Regions from separate parts of the Lysinibacillus sp. G01H genome, predicted to be linked through region 3. Evidence: a T-box and tRNA genes for the amino acid it is inferred to sense, from the RefSeq annotation. Region 3 holds a T-box; the other regions hold tRNA genes.

The links. The T-box of region 3 lies ahead of ileS (isoleucine--tRNA ligase). A T-box ahead of a tRNA ligase gene usually reads a tRNA of that ligase, here a tRNA-Ile.
Region 1: it encodes a tRNA-Ile, which carries the amino acid that the T-box ahead of ileS (isoleucine--tRNA ligase) is inferred to sense. The anticodon was not compared.
Region 2: it encodes a tRNA-Ile, which carries the amino acid that the T-box ahead of ileS (isoleucine--tRNA ligase) is inferred to sense. The anticodon was not compared.

Annotation. Positions count from the first base shown of each region.
Region 1 covers NZ_CP118397.1:3,536,366-3,543,732, forward strand. Annotated here, with positions in the region: gene PSR12_RS17865 (MerR family transcriptional regulator) at 1-124, opposite strand, end outside; gene PSR12_RS17870 (diaminopropionate ammonia-lyase) at 270-1,484, opposite strand; partial or broken gene PSR12_RS17875 (ABC transporter substrate-binding protein) at 1,620-2,243, opposite strand; partial or broken gene PSR12_RS17880 (ABC transporter ATP-binding protein) at 2,244-2,912, shown strand; tRNA gene PSR12_RS17885 (tRNA-Glu) at 3,050-3,121, opposite strand; tRNA gene PSR12_RS17890 (tRNA-Ser) at 3,124-3,214, opposite strand; tRNA gene PSR12_RS17895 (tRNA-Asn) at 3,225-3,301, opposite strand; tRNA gene PSR12_RS17900 (tRNA-Ile) at 3,306-3,382, opposite strand; tRNA gene PSR12_RS17905 (tRNA-Gly) at 3,384-3,457, opposite strand; tRNA gene PSR12_RS17910 (tRNA-Phe) at 3,463-3,538, opposite strand; tRNA gene PSR12_RS17915 (tRNA-Asp) at 3,597-3,672, opposite strand; tRNA gene PSR12_RS17920 (tRNA-Met) at 3,676-3,750, opposite strand; tRNA gene PSR12_RS17925 (tRNA-Ser) at 3,804-3,896, opposite strand; tRNA gene PSR12_RS17930 (tRNA-Ile) at 3,912-3,988, opposite strand; tRNA gene PSR12_RS17935 (tRNA-Met) at 3,996-4,069, opposite strand; tRNA gene PSR12_RS17940 (tRNA-Ala) at 4,098-4,173, opposite strand; tRNA gene PSR12_RS17945 (tRNA-Pro) at 4,190-4,266, opposite strand; tRNA gene PSR12_RS17950 (tRNA-Arg) at 4,276-4,352, opposite strand; tRNA gene PSR12_RS17955 (tRNA-Leu) at 4,361-4,449, opposite strand; tRNA gene PSR12_RS17960 (tRNA-Gly) at 4,455-4,529, opposite strand; tRNA gene PSR12_RS17965 (tRNA-Leu) at 4,566-4,650, opposite strand; tRNA gene PSR12_RS17970 (tRNA-Lys) at 4,668-4,743, opposite strand; tRNA gene PSR12_RS17975 (tRNA-Thr) at 4,751-4,826, opposite strand; tRNA gene PSR12_RS17980 (tRNA-Val) at 4,830-4,905, opposite strand; rRNA gene rrf (5S ribosomal RNA) at 4,916-5,031, opposite strand; gene PSR12_RS17990 (cysteine desulfurase family protein) at 5,309-6,379, opposite strand; gene nadB (L-aspartate oxidase) at 6,480-7,367, shown strand, end outside.
Region 2 covers NZ_CP118397.1:3,545,139-3,552,505, forward strand. Annotated here, with positions in the region: gene nadC (carboxylating nicotinate-nucleotide diphosphorylase) at 1-110, shown strand, start outside; gene nadA (quinolinate synthase NadA) at 97-1,200, shown strand; gene PSR12_RS18010 (VOC family protein) at 1,363-1,779, shown strand; tRNA gene PSR12_RS18015 (tRNA-Glu) at 1,839-1,910, opposite strand; tRNA gene PSR12_RS18020 (tRNA-Ser) at 1,913-2,003, opposite strand; tRNA gene PSR12_RS18025 (tRNA-Asn) at 2,014-2,090, opposite strand; tRNA gene PSR12_RS18030 (tRNA-Ile) at 2,095-2,171, opposite strand; tRNA gene PSR12_RS18035 (tRNA-Gly) at 2,173-2,246, opposite strand; tRNA gene PSR12_RS18040 (tRNA-Phe) at 2,252-2,327, opposite strand; tRNA gene PSR12_RS18045 (tRNA-Asp) at 2,386-2,461, opposite strand; tRNA gene PSR12_RS18050 (tRNA-Met) at 2,465-2,539, opposite strand; tRNA gene PSR12_RS18055 (tRNA-Ser) at 2,593-2,685, opposite strand; tRNA gene PSR12_RS18060 (tRNA-Ile) at 2,701-2,777, opposite strand; tRNA gene PSR12_RS18065 (tRNA-Met) at 2,785-2,858, opposite strand; tRNA gene PSR12_RS18070 (tRNA-Ala) at 2,887-2,962, opposite strand; tRNA gene PSR12_RS18075 (tRNA-Pro) at 2,979-3,055, opposite strand; tRNA gene PSR12_RS18080 (tRNA-Arg) at 3,065-3,141, opposite strand; tRNA gene PSR12_RS18085 (tRNA-Leu) at 3,150-3,238, opposite strand; tRNA gene PSR12_RS18090 (tRNA-Gly) at 3,244-3,318, opposite strand; tRNA gene PSR12_RS18095 (tRNA-Leu) at 3,355-3,439, opposite strand; tRNA gene PSR12_RS18100 (tRNA-Lys) at 3,457-3,532, opposite strand; tRNA gene PSR12_RS18105 (tRNA-Thr) at 3,540-3,615, opposite strand; tRNA gene PSR12_RS18110 (tRNA-Val) at 3,619-3,694, opposite strand; rRNA gene rrf (5S ribosomal RNA) at 3,705-3,820, opposite strand; rRNA gene PSR12_RS18120 (23S ribosomal RNA) at 4,013-6,940, opposite strand; rRNA gene PSR12_RS18125 (16S ribosomal RNA) at 7,122-7,367, opposite strand, start outside.
Region 3 covers NZ_CP118397.1:983,584-990,950, reverse strand. Annotated here, with positions in the region: gene PSR12_RS04760 (AraC family transcriptional regulator) at 1-166, shown strand, start outside; gene ileS (isoleucine--tRNA ligase) at 266-3,034, opposite strand; T-box leader at 3,147-3,370, opposite strand; gene PSR12_RS04750 (DivIVA domain-containing protein) at 3,467-3,991, opposite strand; gene PSR12_RS04745 (YlmH family RNA-binding protein) at 4,087-4,875, opposite strand; gene PSR12_RS04740 (YggT family protein) at 5,046-5,327, opposite strand; gene PSR12_RS04735 (cell division protein SepF) at 5,348-5,845, opposite strand; gene PSR12_RS04730 (YggS family pyridoxal phosphate-dependent enzyme) at 5,829-6,533, opposite strand; gene PSR12_RS04725 (PRC-barrel domain-containing protein) at 6,652-6,894, opposite strand; gene sigG (RNA polymerase sporulation sigma factor SigG) at 7,026-7,367, opposite strand, start outside.

The DNA.
Region 1 (7,367 bases), 2.1 Mb from region 3:
CATAAAATCGATAACCTGCCTCATTGGTTCTTGCTGGTTTTAGCAATCCAATTTCATCATAATAACGCAATGTTCTTGTACTAACACCCGATAGTTGAGCAAGCTCCTGAATGGTATATTCCATATCATCACCTCCACTTAATGCTACTGTAAGCTTTGACGCAACGTTAAGGTCAAGAGTAAAATAAAAAAATTTTAATTAAACTTAATCATACCTTCATATCCTTTTAAAAAAAGTAAAAATAGCAAACTAGTAAATCACTAGTTTGCTATTGATTCGCATATTTCCCATGCCATACTATTTCTTGATAACTCTCTTTATCTGTATCACCCTCTGTATTAATAAACAGCACCCTTGCATGTTCATTTAGGTGCAAGGCATGTTTTAATTCCTTATATTGTTTATTAGTCATTATTTCATAAAAGCAACCAAATGGCGCCGCTCCTGATTCACCAGCTATAATGCGGGTGTCTGTAGCTAAAGGATTTCCTAGAACGCGCATACCCGTTGCTGCTATTTCTTCCTCACACGAGATACTTATTTTTATAAAGGTTTTTAAGATTTGCCAAGCCTGTGGATTAGGTTCACCACAAGCAAGACCTGCCATTATTGTTTGCATCTCTCCACCAACAGTGACAAATTGATCTGTATTTTTCTTAAAGCTTTCATAATAGCAATTAGCGACATGAGGCTCAACCAAGACAAATGTAATTTCCTGCTCATAGTATTGCTGTAAAAATGCTACTACTGCTCCGGCAAAGGACCCCACACCAGCTTGCAAAAATACATGTGTTGGGGCTTGCTGAATCTGTTCAACAATCTCCTGTACAAGGGTTGTGTACCCCTGCATAATCCATAATGGAATTTCTTCATAGCCTTCCCACATCGTATCCTGAATCAAGACCCAGCCATTTTCTTGTGCAAGCCGTGAGGTATAACGAACAGTATCGTCATAATTCATTGTCGTAATTTCAGCAAAAGCCCCTTCACTTTTAATATGCAGTAACCGCTCAGCGGAGCTACCAGTTGGCATATATATTCTTGCTTGAAAACCCAGTTCTCTTGCCGCCCAGGCCACACCACGACCATGATTACCATCTGTCGTTGAAATAAATGTTGGATTGCCTACTTGCGCTCTTACTTCTGGGGTTTTTAACTGTTCAAACGATAGCTCCTCTATATTCCTTCCAAGCTTATTGGCAACATATTGTGCAATTGCATAAATTCCGCCTAAAACTTTAAAGGCATTTAAACCAAATCGATAAGATTCATCTTTAATCATGATTTTTTCTACACCCATATATGAAGATAGTGCCTCAAGATGATGGAGTGGTGTCTTCTCAAAATGCTCATATGTACGCTGAAATTGACCAATCTTTCTCACTTGGTCTAGTGAAAAATATGGAAGTATTGCAGTTGCTTGTTTTATATGGTCTTGCTCTAAATAATGCTGATTATAAACCCACCTTAATTTTTCCTTCATCGCCATCCCCCTCAATTTACGGTCAATATCTACATCATAGTCTATCTAACTTAATAGTACCAGGAGAGTATATATTAGGAAATAAAAAAACTATACATTTATCAAACACCGATAAATGTATAGTTTATGAGAAAATTATTTAACAAAGATTTCTTTCACTTGATCTAGCATAATATTCGCAGCTAAAATGCCTCCAGCCGTATTCCAAATGACATCATCCACCTTATGTGCATTGCCTTTTTGGACAGCTGTTAAGTTTTTCCAAAGTGGGTCTTGTGTCCACTCTTGTTCAGTTGCTAGTGCTGAATCATCACCTGTTGGCATGTACGTGAAGTAGAAAATAACATCCCCATCCATTTGAGGGATTGCTTCTTTCCCAACTTCAATCGCTAAGTTTCCTAGTTTTGCATTATCTTTAAATAAATCTGCTTGCGCTGCAACACGTTTAAATCCTAAAGCATCAAAAATCACACCTGAGAATGAATCTGTGTAATAGATACGAGATTTATCGGCCATAAAGCGTACAAATGAAACTTCTTGGTTGGTTTGTTCTCCAAGCTCTTCTTTCAGTGCTTGTAACTTATCTTCGTAAGCTTTTAGTACTTCTTCACCTTTTGTTTCTTGATTTACTGCTTTAGCGAATAATTTAAAATTCTCTTTCCAGTCGCCACGTAATGTTTCAGAAAACACTGTTGGAGCAATTTTGCTAAGTTTCGCATAATCTTTTTCTTGTCGTAATTTATTGCCAATAATTAAATTAAATCCACACTCTTACGCTCCATTGCTCGATTATTAAAACCTAAAAAAGGCTCCGTTTTATTAGATGGTGAGGATATTTTTAAATTATCAACAAAACAAGTGGCTAAAAACCTCTCTATTCTTCCCCAATCTCCTGTTGCACCAGAAGGATTAACTGTCCTACAACTTGTGAAACAAGGTCGCTATCCTTACCAAAGTTGGCGACAACAGTGGACTGAAAAGGATGAAGAAATCGTTTTAAATGCTTTAAAAGCTACAGGTACTGAGCATTTACAAGATAGACCAGTAGATGAGCTATCAGGAGGACAACGTCAACGTGCGTGGATAGCTATGACGCTTGCTCAAGATACAGATATCATTCTTTTAGACGAGCCTACGACATACTTAGATTTAACTCATCAAATAGACGTTTTAGATTTACTGTACGAATTGAACCAACAGCAAAAGCGAACTATCATTATGGTATTACATGATATTAATCTTGCTTGTCGCTATGCCGATCATATTATTACAGTGCGTGACCGTGGTGTCTATCGTCAAGGGAAACCAGAAGAAATTATGACAACTGATTTAGTTAGTCATGTGTTTGACCTTGATTGCCAAATGACGACAGATCCAATCTTTGGTACACCTCTTTGCATCCCATATGGAAAAGGACGAAAAATTTAATCGTTAATTTGAAAAAATAAGCCTACACAGAATGATTAATCTGTGTAGGCTTTCATTTAATATAGCTATGTTATTAATCTAAGTATCTAATAAATTAAAAAGTGCAGTAGATGTAAATTCATCTACTGCACTTAGTATGACCCGTACGGGATTCGAACCCGTGTTACCGCCGTGAAAGGGCGGTGTCTTAACCACTTGACCAACGGGCCCATGGCGGAGAAGGAGGGATTTGAACCCTCGCGCCGGTTACCCGACCTACACCCTTAGCAGGGGCGCCTCTTCAGCCTCTTGAGTACTTCCCCAAAATAAAAATGGCTCCGAAGGCAGGACTCGAACCTGCGACAACCTGATTAACAGTCAGGTGCTACTACCAACTGAGCTACTTCGGAATAATGGTGGGCCTAAATGGACTCGAACCATCGACCTCACGCTTATCAGGCGTGCGCTCTAACCAGCTGAGCTATAGGCCCTTGGAGCGGGTGATGGGAATCGAACCCACGACATCAGCTTGGAAGGCTGAGGTTTTACCATTAAACTACACCCGCATAAATGGTGGGTCAGGACGGAATCGAACCGCCGACACTTAGAGCTTCAATCTAATGCTCTACCAACTGAGCTACTGACCCATTTCGTCCATGCTAAGCTTACTCACTCTTTTGCTTCTCATGACTTTTATTTTAAAAATGGCGGTCCCGACCGGGATCGAACCGGCGATCTCCTGCGTGACAGGCAGGCATGTTAACCGCTACACCACGGGACCTTTTGGTTGCGGGGGCTGGATTTGAACCAACGACCTTCGGGTTATGAGCCCGACGAGCTACCACTGCTCCACCCCGCGATAATTTTATGCTGTTTCGAGTTTTTAAAGCACCATTTATAAAAATTTAAAACTGGAGGAGGTAGAGGGATTCGAACCCCCGCGCGGTGTTACCCGCCTGTCGGTTTTCAAGACCGATCCCTTCAGCCAGACTTGGGTATACCTCCGTTACAATATATAAATGGTGGACCTTGCAGGACTCGAACCTGCGACCGGACGGTTATGAGCCGTCTGCTCTAACCAACTGAGCTAAAGGTCCTTTAAGATGGCGGCAGAGGGGATCGAACCCCCGACCTTACGGGTATGAACCGTACGCTCTAGCCAGCTGAGCTACGCCGCCAGGATCTTTATACTGGTTAATTTACTTATGGTGGAGCCTAGCGGGATCGAACCGCTGACCTCCTGCGTGCAAGGCAGGCGCTCTCCCAGCTGAGCTAAGGCCCCATAATTTTTTTGGAAATGGTCGGGAAGACAGGATTCGAACCTGCGACCCCTTGGTCCCAAACCAAGTGCTCTACCAAGCTGAGCTACTTCCCGTTGTTCTTTTGGCGCGCCCGACAGGAGTCGAACCCATAACCTTCTGATCCGTAGTCAGACGCTCTATCCAATTGAGCTACGGGCGCATTTAAAATGGTGCCGAGGACCGGAATCGAACCGGTACGGTAGTCACCTACCGCAGGATTTTAAGTCCTGTGCGTCTGCCAGTTCCGCCACCCCGGCACATTTGGAGCGGAAGACGAGGTTCGAACTCGCGACCCCCACCTTGGCAAGGTGGTGTTCTACCACTGAACTACTTCCGCATGTGCATAAGTTTTTTTATCTGGCAATGAAAATAATGGTGCGGGTGAAGGGAGTCGAACCCCCACGCCTTGCGGCGCTAGATCCTAAGTCTAGTGCGTCTGCCAATTCCGCCACACCCGCTTATTATTATTTAAAAATGGTGAGCCATGAAGGACTCGAACCTTCGACCCTCTGATTAAAAGTCAGATGCTCTACCAACTGAGCTAATGGCTCGAAAAAATGGTGCCGGCTATAGGAATCGAACCCACGACCTACTGATTACAAGTCAGTTGCTCTACCTGCTGAGCTAAACCGGCATATGGTGGAGGATGACGGGCTCGAACCGCCGACCCTCTGCTTGTAAGGCAGATGCTCTCCCAGCTGAGCTAATCCTCCTGGGTATTATGCCTAGCGACGTCCTACTCTCACAGGGGGAAGCCCCCAACTACCATCGGCGCTAAAGAGCTTAACTTCCGTGTTCGGTATGGGAACGGGTGTGACCTCTTTGCCATCATCACTAGACTTTGTTATGTATCTTGTTTTGAAGTTGTTTACCTGTCCTTCAAGACAAGAATTATTGTATAACGTTTTCTAACATTGTGCAATACTTTTTTATAAAAAAAAGAAATTATTACTTTTTAAAGTTATTTTTGTTAAGTAAGAGAAAATATTGCCCTGCAAAATATTATAGCAATTGTTGGTTCAAAAGAAAACAATTATTTTATTTGCCGATATTCTTAGCTTATAATCTATTTCAATACAAGTGAAGAATATAGATAATCCTTCACTCTTCTTTTCATTAAATATTTGAAAGCTCTATTTTTAATTTTACAATATCCTCAAGTGTAGTAGAAGGACCAAAAGATATTCTAAAAAATTGGCGTGCCGCTTCCAAAGAGAACCCCATAGATAGAATAGCCTTTGTTCCCGATTCACTATGAATATCACATGCACTACCAGTAGAGATACAGATTCCCGCCTCATTTAACTTTAAAAGAACATATTGCCCCTCTACTTTCTCCATCATTACCCCACAAATATTAGGTAGTTGCTGTTTACATTCAACGAGCTGACATGTTTCAGGTAAATTATTTTCAAAATAATCTCTTAACGTTTCATAATGTTGCAACTCATATTGATAGTTTTCAATTGCCGCGGCAAAGGCCACGATTGCAGGAGTATCTAATGTTCCCCCTCTAAGACCCCTCTCGTGTGTCACACCTGGTGTTAATGCAGGTACTCTGATTGCAGGGTTCATATATATAGCACCGCAGCCCTTTGGCCCACCTATTTTATGAGCCGAGATGGTAATAGCATCGGCCCCCTTTGGTATAGCTAGTTTACCAAATGATTGTACACAATCAACGTGACAGAAAATATTTGATTTTCTTGCCATCTTTACGATTTTCTCTACAGGCTGGATTGAACCAATTTCAGAATTGACATGTTGAATGGTAATCAAAGCAGTCTCTTCTCGGATTGCTTGTTGCAATTGTCCCAGATCAACACAACCATCCTTCTGCAAAGGTAATTTTGTTACAGTAAAGCCCTTTTTCTCAAGTGTATTCAAAGCTGCATGCACTGACGTATGCTCAGCTTGAGAAGAAATAATGTGTTTTCCTTTTTTTGAGGCTAGTGCTAACGACAAGATGGCTATGAGATTTCCCTCTGTTCCACTACCCGTAAAAATTACACCATCACTAGTTACACCTAGGGCTTGGGCTACAACCTCTCTTGATTGCTGGACAAAATAAAGGGCTTGTCCCCCTAAATCATGCAGACTCGCACTATTTCCATAATACCGTTGTGCCACCTCAACATAGGCCTCAAGAGATTCCCTCATCATAGGTGATGTTGCAGCATAATCCATATAAATCATCGTCTTCTTCCTCTCTTGTTCATCAGGTCTTGTTTTCTTTTTTATTTTATGTAAAGATAAGTGTCAAGACAACTGTAAAGAAGGTATAACTATGGATGTAAAGACAGACGTCCTTATAATTGGTAGTGGAATTGCTGCACTTCAGGCTGCTTTAGTGCTTGAAAAACATTTTCAAATACAAATTGTTACAAAATCATCTTTATATATGAGTAGTTCTTACCGTGCACAAGGTGGGATTGCTGCTGTTACTAGTGAGGAAGATCATATTCAACACCATATTGCTGATACATTGAAAGCTGGCGAGTATCATCATGAGAAAAGGCATGTTAAAACACTTATAAAAGATGGCACTGAGATTATGCAAAACTATCTAAAGGATGGCCTCCCTGTTGATCGGCAGGTCGATGGAAAACCTGCTCTAGGACTTGAAGGAGCACATAGTCATCATCGTATTCTACATGCAGGTGGTGATCGTACTGGTCAGATTTTCATAGATTATTTGCTTCATAAACTCTCACCCAAAACAAAGATCAATTGCTATGAAATGGCTTATGAGCTTTTACGGAATACAGATGGTGACTGTGTAGGAGTATTAACCAAAGGAGAAAAAGGTACAAAACGTTATTTGGCACATCATGTTATTTTAGCGACAGGTGGCGCAGGTGCCCTTTATTCAAGTACATCTAATTTTCCAACTAATACAGGGGATGGGATCGCATTAGCATTTCGAGCAGGCGCTGCCATTAGTGATATGGAATTTATGCAATTTCACCCGAGTCTTCTTTGGTGTAAAAATGAAGCAAAGGGATTAGTTTCTGAAGCTGTCAGAGGGGCTGGTGGTATTTTTGTTAATGCACAGCATCAGCCCATTATGAAAGGTTTACATGCTCAACTTGACCTAGCACCAAGACATATTACTGCACTTGCCCTATTTACAAAACGTGCAGCTGGTGAAGAAACGTATATTGATATCACTAAC
Region 2 (7,367 bases), 2.1 Mb from region 3:
AATCGGGTATTCAATGGATTTCACTTGGCTCCTTAACACATTCAGTTAAAGCTTTTGATATTAGTGCACTCGTTCAAATGAAAGGAGATCATTCCCTTGTCCATCACTAGTTTATTACAACAGACGACATTACTCCCAGAGCATTATCGGGAACTATCTGTAAAGGAAATGGAATCTCGTATTTTATCAATAAAGAAAAAATTAGGTCCTAAATTATTTATTCCTGCCCACCATTATCAAAAAGATGAAGTCATTCAATTTGCAGATGCAACTGGGGATTCTTTACAGTTAGCTCAATTATCCGCAGCAAATAAGGAAGCTGAACACATCGTATTTTGCGGTGTACATTTTATGGCAGAGACTGCTGATATGCTGACAACGAAACAGCAACGTGTCTATTTACCAGATATGCGCGCTGGTTGTTCAATGGCTGATATGGCAGATATTTATCAAACAGAACAAGCATGGCCCATTCTTCAAGAACTCTTTGGTGATACGATTATTCCTCTAACCTATGTTAATTCAACTGCGGCTATTAAAGCCTTTACTGGAAGGCATGGTGGTGCTTGTGTCACTTCATCGAATGCAAAGGAACTTGTTCAATGGGCTTTTACCCAAAAACAGCGTATCTTCTTTTTACCTGACCAACATTTAGGAAGGAATACTGCCTATGATTTAGGTATACCTCTTGAAAATATGGCTGTTTGGAATCCACATAAGAACTTGCTCGAAACAAAAGAGCCTCTTGAAAATATCCAGGTTATTCTTTGGAAGGGTCACTGCTCTGTGCACGAAGGGTTTACGGTTCAACATACAGAGGTTATTCGCAAAGAACACCCGACTATGAGGATTATCGTTCACCCAGAGTGCAGCCGTGAAGTGGTAGCAGCGGCTGATGATGCAGGCTCCACAAAATACATTATTGATACAATCAATCGAGCTCCAAGCGGATCTGCATGGGCAATTGGAACAGAAATGAATCTTGTCAATCGCATTATTAAGCAGCATCCTGATAAACATATTGTCTCCTTAAATGAAAACTTTTGTCCTTGTTTAACAATGAATCGAATTGACCTTCCACATTTGTTATGGAGCTTAGAAAGTATTGAGCAAGGTCAACCTCATAACCGTATACAAGTAGATGAACATACTACCGCTGAAGCACTTAGTTCACTTGATAGAATGCTAGCCAGAGGATAAATAGTTAAACTTTTTAAACAGAAAGGTTGAAGATATAACCTTTCTGTTTTTGTTTACAAACACCTGCTTTCAATAGTGCTAATGGCTTCCATTTTCGCCTACATTGCTAAAATTGACACGACTTTATGCTCCATGATACTGTCAATTTGGAGGTGATATTAAATGGCTTTTCAATCGAAAAATATCTTTATCAATTTACCAGTAAAAGATCTAAACAAATCTATCAGTTTTTTTAAGGAATTAGGTTTTGAGTTCAATCAACAATTCAGTGATGAAACAACAGCCTCAATGATTATTAGTGAAAATATCTTCGCATTAATAATGGTTGAAGAACGATTTAAAGGATTTAGTAAGAAAGAAGTTACAGATACTACTACTTCTGCAGAAGCAATCTTATGTCTTTCTGCTGAAAGCCGAGAACAAGTAGATCAATTAGTGAATAAGGCACTTGCCTCTGGTGGTAAACCATATAGTGAACCACAAGATCACGGATTTATGTATGGTTGGGGTTTTCAAGATGTAGATGGGCATATCTGGGAAGTGGTTTATATGGATGAAAATGCATTGAATCAAGAGTAAATTTTGTATCTATGAATATCAAAAAACAGTAGATGCAAATGCATCTACTGTTTTTAGTATGACCCGTACGGGATTCGAACCCGTGTTACCGCCGTGAAAGGGCGGTGTCTTAACCACTTGACCAACGGGCCCATGGCGGAGAAGGAGGGATTTGAACCCTCGCGCCGGTTACCCGACCTACACCCTTAGCAGGGGCGCCTCTTCAGCCTCTTGAGTACTTCCCCAAAATAAAAATGGCTCCGAAGGCAGGACTCGAACCTGCGACAACCTGATTAACAGTCAGGTGCTACTACCAACTGAGCTACTTCGGAATAATGGTGGGCCTAAATGGACTCGAACCATCGACCTCACGCTTATCAGGCGTGCGCTCTAACCAGCTGAGCTATAGGCCCTTGGAGCGGGTGATGGGAATCGAACCCACGACATCAGCTTGGAAGGCTGAGGTTTTACCATTAAACTACACCCGCATAAATGGTGGGTCAGGACGGAATCGAACCGCCGACACTTAGAGCTTCAATCTAATGCTCTACCAACTGAGCTACTGACCCATTTCGTCCATGCTAAGCTTACTCACTCTTTTGCTTCTCATGACTTTTATTTTAAAAATGGCGGTCCCGACCGGGATCGAACCGGCGATCTCCTGCGTGACAGGCAGGCATGTTAACCGCTACACCACGGGACCTTTTGGTTGCGGGGGCTGGATTTGAACCAACGACCTTCGGGTTATGAGCCCGACGAGCTACCACTGCTCCACCCCGCGATAATTTTATGCTGTTTCGAGTTTTTAAAGCACCATTTATAAAAATTTAAAACTGGAGGAGGTAGAGGGATTCGAACCCCCGCGCGGTGTTACCCGCCTGTCGGTTTTCAAGACCGATCCCTTCAGCCAGACTTGGGTATACCTCCGTTACAATATATAAATGGTGGACCTTGCAGGACTCGAACCTGCGACCGGACGGTTATGAGCCGTCTGCTCTAACCAACTGAGCTAAAGGTCCTTTAAGATGGCGGCAGAGGGGATCGAACCCCCGACCTTACGGGTATGAACCGTACGCTCTAGCCAGCTGAGCTACGCCGCCAGGATCTTTATACTGGTTAATTTACTTATGGTGGAGCCTAGCGGGATCGAACCGCTGACCTCCTGCGTGCAAGGCAGGCGCTCTCCCAGCTGAGCTAAGGCCCCATAATTTTTTTGGAAATGGTCGGGAAGACAGGATTCGAACCTGCGACCCCTTGGTCCCAAACCAAGTGCTCTACCAAGCTGAGCTACTTCCCGTTGTTCTTTTGGCGCGCCCGACAGGAGTCGAACCCATAACCTTCTGATCCGTAGTCAGACGCTCTATCCAATTGAGCTACGGGCGCATTTAAAATGGTGCCGAGGACCGGAATCGAACCGGTACGGTAGTCACCTACCGCAGGATTTTAAGTCCTGTGCGTCTGCCAGTTCCGCCACCCCGGCACATTTGGAGCGGAAGACGAGGTTCGAACTCGCGACCCCCACCTTGGCAAGGTGGTGTTCTACCACTGAACTACTTCCGCATGTGCATAAGTTTTTTTATCTGGCAATGAAAATAATGGTGCGGGTGAAGGGAGTCGAACCCCCACGCCTTGCGGCGCTAGATCCTAAGTCTAGTGCGTCTGCCAATTCCGCCACACCCGCTTATTATTATTTAAAAATGGTGAGCCATGAAGGACTCGAACCTTCGACCCTCTGATTAAAAGTCAGATGCTCTACCAACTGAGCTAATGGCTCGAAAAAATGGTGCCGGCTATAGGAATCGAACCCACGACCTACTGATTACAAGTCAGTTGCTCTACCTGCTGAGCTAAACCGGCATATGGTGGAGGATGACGGGCTCGAACCGCCGACCCTCTGCTTGTAAGGCAGATGCTCTCCCAGCTGAGCTAATCCTCCTGGGTATTATGCCTAGCGACGTCCTACTCTCACAGGGGGAAGCCCCCAACTACCATCGGCGCTAAAGAGCTTAACTTCCGTGTTCGGTATGGGAACGGGTATGACCTCTTTGCCATCATCACTAGACTTATTCGACCTCCAATACACGGCGTATTACTGCGTCAGCTGCTCTCGTTCAATCAGTCACGTACAAAAGTACGCTCCTTCAATCACTCGTTTGCTTCCTTGTACAACTTGTGTCTTGAAGCTCTCTTTTTTATTGAAAGATTTGTTCTTTCAAAACTGGATAAACGGTGCATTGAATGTTTCAAACTTTTTTTGGTTAAGTCCTCGATCGATTAGTATTCGTCAGCTCCATGTGTCACCACACTTCCACCTCGAACCTATCTACCTCATCGTCTTTGAGGGATCTTACTTACTTGCGTAATGGGAAATCTCATCTTGAGGGGGGCTTCATGCTTAGATGCTTTCAGCACTTATCCCGTCCACACATAGCTACCCAGCGATGCCTTTGGCAAGACAACTGGTACACCAGCGGTGTGTCCATCCCGGTCCTCTCGTACTAAGGACAGCTCCTCTCAAATTTCCTACGCCCACGACGGATAGGGACCGAACTGTCTCACGACGTTCTGAACCCAGCTCGCGTACCGCTTTAATGGGCGAACAGCCCAACCCTTGGGACCGACTACAGCCCCAGGATGCGATGAGCCGACATCGAGGTGCCAAACCTCCCCGTCGATGTGGACTCTTGGGGGAGATAAGCCTGTTATCCCCGGGGTAGCTTTTATCCGTTGAGCGATGGCCCTTCCATGCGGAACCACCGGATCACTAAGCCCGTCTTTCGACCCTGCTCGACTTGTAGGTCTCGCAGTCAAGCTCCCTTGTGCCTTTACACTCTACGAATGATTTCCAACCATTCTGAGGGAACCTTTGGGCGCCTCCGTTACCTTTTAGGAGGCGACCGCCCCAGTCAAACTGTCCGCCTGACACTGTCTCCTGCCCCGCTAAGGGGCATGGGTTAGAATTTCAATACAACCAGGGTAGTATCCCACCGACGCCTCCTTCGAAGCTGGCGCTCCGAGATCTCTGGCTCCTACCTATCCTGTACAAGTTGTACCAAAATTCAATATCAGGCTACAGTAAAGCTCCACGGGGTCTTTCCGTCCTGTCGCGGGTAACCTGCATCTTCACAGGTACTATAATTTCACCGAGTCTCTCGTTGAGACAGTGCCCAGATCGTTACGCCTTTCGTGCGGGTCGGAACTTACCCGACAAGGAATTTCGCTACCTTAGGACCGTTATAGTTACGGCCGCCGTTTACTGGGGCTTCAATTCGCAGCTTCGCTTGCGCTAACCACTCCTCTTAACCTTCCAGCACCGGGCAGGCGTCAGCCCCTATACGTCACCTTACGGTTTTGCAGAGACCTGTGTTTTTGCTAAACAGTCGCCTGGGCCTATTCACTGCGGCTCTCATGCGCTTGCACGCTCAAGAGCACCCCTTCTCCCGAAGTTACGGGGTCATTTTGCCGAGTTCCTTAACGAGAGTTCTCTCGCACACCTTAGGATTCTCTCCTCGACTACCTGTGTCGGTTTGCGGTACGGGCACCTCTCACCTCGATAGAGGCTTTTCTTGGCAGTGTGAAATCAGGAACTTCGTCCATACGGACTCGCCATCACAGCTCAACGTTACAGTGTGCGGATTTGCCTACACACACGCCTTACTGCTTGGACGCGCACAACCAACGGCGCGCTTACCCTATCCTACTGCGTCCCCCCATTTCTCAAACGGTGAGGAGGTGGTACAGGAATATCAACCTGTTGTCCATCGCCTACGCCTATCGGCCTCGGCTTAGGTCCCGACTAACCCTGAGCGGACGAGCCTTCCTCAGGAAACCTTAGTCATACGGTGGACGGGATTCTCACCCGTCTTTCGCTACTCATACCGGCATTCTCACTTCTAAGCGCTCCACCAGTCCTTCCGGTCTGACTTCAACGCACTTAGAACGCTCTCCTACCACTGACATCGTAGATGTCAATCCACAGCTTCGGTGAATCGTTTAGCCCCGATACATTTTCGGCGCAGCGTCACTCGACCAGTGAGCTATTACGCACTCTTTAAATGATGGCTGCTTCTAAGCCAACATCCTGGTTGTCTGTGCAACGCCACATCCTTTTCCACTTAACGATTACTTTGGGACCTTAGCTGGTGGTCTGGGCTGTTTCCCTTTTGACTACGGATCTTATCACTCGCAGTCTGACTCCCGTGTATAAATATCTGGCATTCGGAGTTTGTCTGAATTCGGTAAACCGGGATGGCCCCCTAGTCCAAACAGTGCTCTACCTCCAGTATTCTCATCACGAGGCTAGCCCTAAAGCTATTTCGGAGAGAACCAGCTATCTCCAAGTTCGATTGGAATTTCTCCGCTACCCACACCTCATCCCCGCACTTTTCAACGTGCGTGGGTTCGGGCCTCCAGTAAGTGTTACCTCACCTTCACCCTGGACATGGGTAGATCACCTGGTTTCGGGTCTACGACCACGTACTATTTCGCCCTATTCAGACTCGCTTTCGCTGCGGCTCCGCCTTCTAAAGCTTAACCTCGCACGTAATCGTAACTCGCCGGTTCATTCTACAAAAGGCACGCTATCACCCATTAACGGGCTCTAACTACTTGTAGGCACACGGTTTCAGGATCTCTTTCACTCCCCTTCCGGGGTGCTTTTCACCTTTCCCTCACGGTACTGGTTCACTATCGGTCACTAGGTAGTATTTAGCCTTGGGAGATGGTCCTCCCGGATTCCGACGGAATTTCACGTGTTCCGCCGTACTCAGGATCCACTCAGGAGAGAACGAACTTTCGACTACAGGGCTTTTACCTGCTCTGGCGGACCTTTCCAAGTCGCTTCATCTAACTCGCTCTTTTGTAACTCCGTATTGAGTGTCCTACAACCCCAAGAGGCAAGCCTCTTGGTTTGGGCTCTTCCCGTTTCGCTCGCCGCTACTCAGGGAATCGATTTTTCTTTCTCTTCCTCCAGGTACTTAGATGTTTCAGTTCCCTGGGTCTGCCTTCAAGACGCTATGTATTCACGTCAAGATACTACGCGATTAAACGTAGTGGGTTCCCCCATTCGGAAATCTCCGGATCAAAGCTCACTTACAGCTCCCCGAAGCATATCGGTGTTAGTGCCGTCCTTCTTCGGCTCCTAGTGCCAAGGCATTCGCCGTGCGCCCTTAATAACTTAACCAAGTTATTAAGCCTATAAAAAACTTAAAAAATAAATGTGTTTGTTACAATTTCAATGTCGTTTTATCCAGTTTTCAAAGAACAAGTTTTGAAGTGTTTCATTCAGATAGAATGAACCTTCAAAACTGAACGCAAAACGTAATCGTACAAACCCAAGGTTTGTATTCCGAAATAATCCTTAGAAAGGAGGTGATCCAGCCGCACCTTCCGATACGGCTACCTTGTTACGACTTCACCCCAATCATCTATCCCACCTTCGGCGGCTGGCTCCAAAAGGTTACCTCACCGACTTCGGGTGTTACAAACTCTCGTGGTGTGACGGGCGGTGTGTACAAGGCCCGGGAACGTATTCACCGCGGCATGCTGATCCGCGATTACTAGCGATTCCGGCTTCATGTAGGCGAGTTGCAGCCTACAATCCGAACTGA
Region 3 (7,367 bases):
CATTATCAAAACCTTACCTTTTTTACGTAAGTACGACTACACCATAGAAAAAATCTCCTCCATCTGTGGCTTCAATACACCAAATTACTATAGTTTAACATTTAAAAAATATGTAGGTATCTCTCCAACAGACTATCGCAATACGACAGAAATTTTATTTAAATAATAGAAAAGAATCTGCAAAACTTCCATGAAAAAAGCAAGCCTCCATCAAGGAGACTTGCACATCCTCTACATTAAAATGCAGATTCTTGTTATTTATAGATTAAACGTAATACTTTTCTACAACCTCTGCACAGCGAGCACATACTGTAGGTTGTGCTTCATTTGAACCAACTGTTTCAGAAATTGACCAGCAACGCTCACATTTCTCACCTGTAGCCTTCTCAACAACAATGGAAACATGCTCAAGTGTTAAAGCTTCAGCAGGTGCCTCTTCGATGGTAGCTACCTCAAAAGCTGAAACGATGGAAAGTTGTGCAAAATCAATGTTGGCATCTTTCAATAATACGACAACATCTTCTTTCGCATAGACAGTGACTTTTGCTTCAAGTGATTTACCAATTGTTTTCGCATTACGTGATTCCTCTAATGCTTTTAAAATATCATCGCGTACATCAATAATTTTTTCCCATTTTGTACGTAGGCTGTCAAAATTCGCTTGATCATCTACCTCTGGGAAATCTGTTAATTGAACAGAAACTTCTTCTACAATACCTTGAGCATGTAGATAAGACCACATTTCATCCGTTGTATGTGGGATAATTGGTGTCATGATTTTTACCAATGTCATCAATGTATCATAAATAACTGTTTGCATCGCACGACGATCCTTATTGTCATGACCCTCGATATAGACTACATCTTTGGCAATATCAAGATAGAATGAAGATAACTCTACAGCAACAAAATTATTGACTACATGATAGACAGCAGCAAAATCATAGCGATCATAGGCAGCACACACAGTTTTTAAGACATCCTGTAAGCGCATATACACATATTGATCCATTTCACGAAGCTCAGCATAACTTACACGATCTTTCTTAGGATCGAAATCAGCAATATTGCCGTGTAAGAAACGGAAAGTATTACGAATTTTACGATACACTTCAGATACTTGCTTTAACATATCCATAGAGATGCGCACATCTGCTGTATAGTCAACAGAAGCAACCCATAAACGAAGTATGTCTGCTCCATACTGATCCATTACTTTTTGTGGAATAATCACATTCCCTAAAGATTTACTCATTTTACGTCCTTCACCATCAAGAACAAAACCATGTGTTAAAAGTCCTTTATATGGTGCATAGCCGTTAATAGCTACAGATGTAATAAGAGATGAATTAAACCAACCACGATGTTGGTCAGAGCCCTCTAAATAGAGATCAGCTGGGTATTTCATACCACGCTCTACTAGTACACCTTGGTGTGATGAACCGGAATCAAACCATACATCCATAATATCATTTTCTTTTGTAAATTCGCCGTTCGGGCTACCTGGATGTGTAAAGCCTTCTGGTAATAACTCTTTTGCTGTTTTTTGGAACCAAATATTTGATCCATTCTCACGGAATAATGCTGAGACATGACTAATTGTTTCAGGCGTAATAATAGGTTCACCATTTTCAGCATAGAAAATCGGAATCGGCACACCCCACGCACGTTGACGTGAAATTACCCAGTCTCCACGATCACGAATCATATTATAAAGACGAGTTTCTCCCCAAGCTGGTGTAAATGCTGTTGCTTTTACAGCTTCTAATAACTCCCCACGGAATGCTTCAACAGATGCAAACCATTGTGGTGTCGCACGGTAAATAACAGGCTTTTTCGTACGCCAGTCATGTGGATAGGAGTGCGTAAAGAAATCAAGCTTTTCTAAAGCTCCTACTTCTTTTAGTTTTTCTGTAACAAGTTTATTTGCATCATTATAAAACACGCCTTCAAAGCCAGGTGCTTCATCTGTATAACAGCCACTATTATCAAGAGGGCTAAGAATACCTAAACCATACTGTTTACCAATATGATAATCGTCTTCACCGTGCCCTGGTGCTGTATGAACACAACCTGTACCCGCTTCAGCAGTTACGTGTTCACCTACCATGATAAGCGATTCACGATCATAGAATGGATGTTGTGCTACAATACGATCTAATGCCTCACCTTTTACTTCTTGTACAACCTCATAGTCTTCCCATCCAAGCGTAGTTGCTACTGACTCTAATAACTCTTTGGCAATGATGAATTTTTTAGTAGCCACAGCAACTACTACATAGATAAATTCAGGATTCAAAGAAATCCCTAAGTTTGCTGGTAATGTCCATGGTGTTGTTGTCCAAATGATAAATTTAGCATCTGCTGGAACAATGCCCTTCGCATCCTTGATAGCAAAGCTTACATAAATGGATGGGGATTTGATGTCCTTATATTCAATTTCAGCTTCCGCCAAAGCAGATTCAGAAGATGGAGACCAATAAACCGGTTTTAACCCTTTATAGATATATCCTTTTTCCGCCATTTTACCGAATACTTCAATTTGACGTGCTTCAAACTCAGGCTTTAACGTAATATATGGATTTTCCCAATCACCTCGAATGCCTAGACGGCGGAATTGGGCACGTTGATTGTCAATTTGCTCATAAGCATACTCTTCACAAAGCTGGCGGAATGCTGCTACTGACATTTCTTTACGTTTTACACCTTTGTTAGTCAATGCTTGCTCAATTGGTAAACCATGTGTATCCCAACCTGGAATATAATTGACATGGTAGCCAGTCATTGAACGATGACGTGTAATCATATCCTTCAATACTTTATTTAGAGCATGGCCGATATGGATATCACCATTTGCATAGGGAGGACCATCATGCAGAACATATTCTGGTCGACCTTCAGTACGTTCCATCTGTAATTTGTTAATATCCATGCCATTCCATTTTTCTTGCATTTTTGGCTCATTTGCCGGTAAATTTCCACGCATTGGGAAATCTGTTTTTGGCATTAATAAAGTATCTTTGTATTCAACCATTAAAATTCCTCCTTTATTTTACACAAACAGGTAGACATTATTCTCATAAGACAGTTATTGGCAAAATTATCTAAAACGATTCGGAAACAAACAAAAAAAGCCCTCAATCCCACTAAGGGACGAGAAGCTTCTACTCGCGGTACCACCCTAATTGTAGTACAAAAAATTGCACTACCTCTTAAAAGCACGTTTAACGTCGTGCATCACGAAATAACCTACTTTTTTCAGTTATTTAGCTCAGAAGTGATGTTCAATGCTAGTTGTATGTTTGGGCTCTCACTGTCCCCAAATCGCTTAACAACGCCTAACAAATACTGTCTTCGTCTCTGCTTTTATGCATATCTGTTCAAAATAATTACTATTACAAAGTATATGAAATTCAAACAATCGCGTCAAGTTTCATTTGACAATTGTAACAATTAAAAAGAAAAGTTAAATATCCTCAGAATCCTGTGCTTCATCAACAGATGCTTGAATTTCTGTTAAATCAATATCATATTGCAGCAAATGATCCCAGTCATCTGCATTAAGTAAATCCAACTGTGCTTCTACGAGCATCTTGAAACGATTACGAAATACCTTAGATTGCTTTTTAAGCTCATCAATTTCAATCGTCACCTTACGAGCCTTCGTCAACGCTTCATTGACAATTCGATCAGCATTTTTTTCAGCTTCTTTTACGATGAGCTTTGCTTCTTTTTGAGAATTTCTTCTCACTTCATCAGCCGCTTCTTGTGCAACGACAATAGATTTCTGCAAAGTTTCTTCTAAGGAGTTGAAATGTCTCGCTTGTTCTAAAGCCATCTCTAATTGCTTATCAACCTCTTTTTTTTCACGAAGCAGAATTTCATAGTCTTTAATAATCTGATCTAAAAATTCATTTACTTCATCTTCAGCATAGCCTCTGAAGGCTTTTGTAAACTCCTTATTATGTATATCAATAGGTGATAATGGCATACAATCCTTCTCTCCTTTACATGTACATTCGTAATTCCTATTATACAATTGTTCCGACAACTTAGCAGTAAAAATTAATGAAATTTACTTCACTTTCAGCTTTTTTGGGCCAATCGACCGACTTGAAGACGGATTTTATCTTTTTTAGTTCGGCCTTCAGTCATAATAATTTTCACCCGACCACTTCCACGTATCGATAAAATATCTCCTTCTTGTAATTCAAAAGCAACTGTATCTCTTTCTGTCCAATTTACACGAACCTTTTTCCCAGTAATTAAAGTTTGCGCTTTTTGGCGTGATACATTTAATACAGTTGCAATAATTACATCTAAGCGCATGGAAGATACTGTATGGGATTCCTCCAACCATTCTTCCTCATTTACAATAAGGGAATCCGCTTCTTTTAAAGACTCAATATGCACCTTAACTTTACCAATACCTGTTAAATGTAACCGAACATATTCTGCTACCTCTTGAGCTACAACGAATTGCACCTGCTGATCATTTACACGAATATCACCAAATTTGCCACGGTTTAAGCCTAATGAAAGCAACGCACCTAAAACATCAGGATGTCGTAATTGGACAAATTTCACTGGATATTGAATCGTAAATGCCACTAACTGAAAGTCTTCTTCTATCGCTTCATAATAAGAAGGAAAAATAAGCATACGCTGCCTCTCTGCCTCTTCAAATAAACCTGTGCATGCAGTTTGTAGGGTATCATCTTGCCCGATAATCGATGTCACAATAAAACGCTGTCTTGGATCAAGAAAATCTGTCAGCTTAGGCGCATAACGATCTTCAACCTCACGCTGCCAGCTTATTACCTGTTCAATAAAGGGCTGTTCATCTTTTCGAAAATGCTGGATTAAGTGTTCCATCTTGTTGTCTCCTCTTTCACTAGTTCCATTTTGCTTTGTTAGTTGGAAACTTAGTATTCCCAATTAATGACGTTGGGACGTCATTGTTTTAATATTTTTTATTAGTCGCTTTAGTAGCGGAGAAAATTAAAATAAATAAAAAATCCCCACCAAAACGTGAGGATTTATTTCTAAGCGAACATAAAATATAATTTCTGAATGACTATATAAAGCCCTCTTTCTATAAAATTCAGCATAAAGATGGCCACAATTGGGGAAATATCAATCATACCAAGAGGAGGAATGAATTTCCTAAAAATCCCTAAATATGGCTCACAAACTTTTTCAAGCATGCGACCAATGGCTGAATTTTGAGCGGCAGGCACCCAAGACATTAAGATATATGCAATTAGCATGAATGAATAAATCTTAAATGCTAATGATACATAACCAAGTATAATAAAAAAAGTCATATAAACTACAATCCTCGCTATTAATTATCGTCTAAAATAAAGTTTGTAATTTCACCAGTCACTTCTACATTATCTGGCGTACAAAGGAAGATATCTTTACCGATACGTTGAATATCTCCAGCAAGAGCATAGACTGTGCCACTTAAAAAATCAATAATGCGTTTACCTTGTTCTCTTTCGATACGTTGCAAATTGACAATTGTTGCACGTTTATTTTTTAAATGCTCTGCGATATCTTGTGCTTCTGCATAAACTCTCGGCTCTATTAAAACAACTTTTGCTCCCTTAGAACTCATAGCTGCCTGCAAACTGACTATGTTATTAGGAGTTGCTGTGCTTTGTGGCATGATTTCATGAATAGGTGCTTTGCGTTCTTTCATCATTTTTTTTGGCTTAACTGAATGAATCGGTTGCTGTTGTTGTATGGGTTGTTGTTGCTGAATAGGAGCTTGCGTGATTTCTTCTTCTAATTCTTCTTCAAGGTAAAAGAAGTTTTTAATCTTATTTTTCATGCTCATCCTGTTCCCCTCTTTCATTTCCAACAAGAGCCGTTCCGACTCGAACAAAAGTAGCCCCTTCCTCTACCGCAATTTCAAAGTCATTAGACATGCCCATTGATAACTCGGTACAAGGTGCATGTGCGAATCCTTGCTCGGCTATTTGCTGTTGACATTGTTTTAATTGCTTGAAAACAGAGCGAATAATTGCTTCGTTTTCGGTGTTTGGTGCCATAGTCATTAAACCTACAACTTGAATCTTCGTAAAACCTTTTAATGCTTCTACAAAAGGCAAGACTTCTTCGATGGTTAAACCATGTTTTGATTCTTCACCAGAAACATTTACTTGTACAAAACATTTAACAGGTTGTTCTGCTCTTTTTTCAATTTCTTCTGCTAAACTCAAACGATCTAAGGAGTGTAAATAATCAATGCTGTTAATCACTTGTTTTACTTTACGTGTTTGAAGCGACCCAATGTAATGCCAATGAACATCAGCATGAATCTCAGTAATTTTACGATGTAAGCCCTCAGGTCTGTTTTCTCCTAAATGAGTGAGCCCTGCTTCAATTGCTTCTTGTGTTCTTTCAACAGAAACTTCCTTCGTCACGGCAATTATTTGGACTTTTTCGCCCTCACGATTCCCTTTTTTTTCTGCTGCTGTTATTAAATCATTTAGTTTGTTTAAATTTGTTAAGATTTTTGTCACTGTTTTTCCCAACTTTACAACAATAGTTTCTTTTATTGTAACAAGCAATGCTTGATTTATCAATGAATAGCCTGACCTATGTCAGCATACAATTTCACAATTTGAATGAGCTGATGTCTTAAGAAAGGGCTTTGACTAAAATGACATCCTTACCAACAACAAGCACATCCTTCATATACACTTTTCTCACAGACTCTTCACCTTTAAAAAAACCAAGATATTTGCGAGGCTCTGCAATCAAAAATGCTGTCACATAGCCTGTTTCTTTTGATACTTCAGCATCTATTACAAAGCCTATAAATCGTCCATTTCCTGCTTCTATGACTTCTTTTTGTTGTAACATCGAAAAACGCAATGACATACCTCCTCTATTGTTTACTTTCGTATAATCATTTCTACTACCATCAAACTTTGCTGTTACTTTATATTTATGTATCATTTGTTCATTGAATGAAGATAAAATGCGCACCGAATTATACGATGCGCATTTTTTTATTTGTAATCTTTTTGCATTGTTTCAATTGCATTTTTTTCAAGACGTGAAATTTGTGCTTGAGAAATCCCAAGTTCTTTGGCAATTTCAGTTTGGGTCTCTCCATAATAAAATCGTTTGGCAACGATCATTTGCTGACGTTCATCTAGCTTTTGCAAGCTTTCCTTTACCGACACATAGGCAACCCATTGATCCTCTGATACATCATCATCACGTAATTGGTCCATCATATAAACAGCATCTCCGCCATCTGAATAAATGGGTTCCTGTAACGAAACTGGATCTTGAATGGCATCCAAAGCAAATAAAACGTCTTCCTTTTTCATGTCAATCATCTCAGC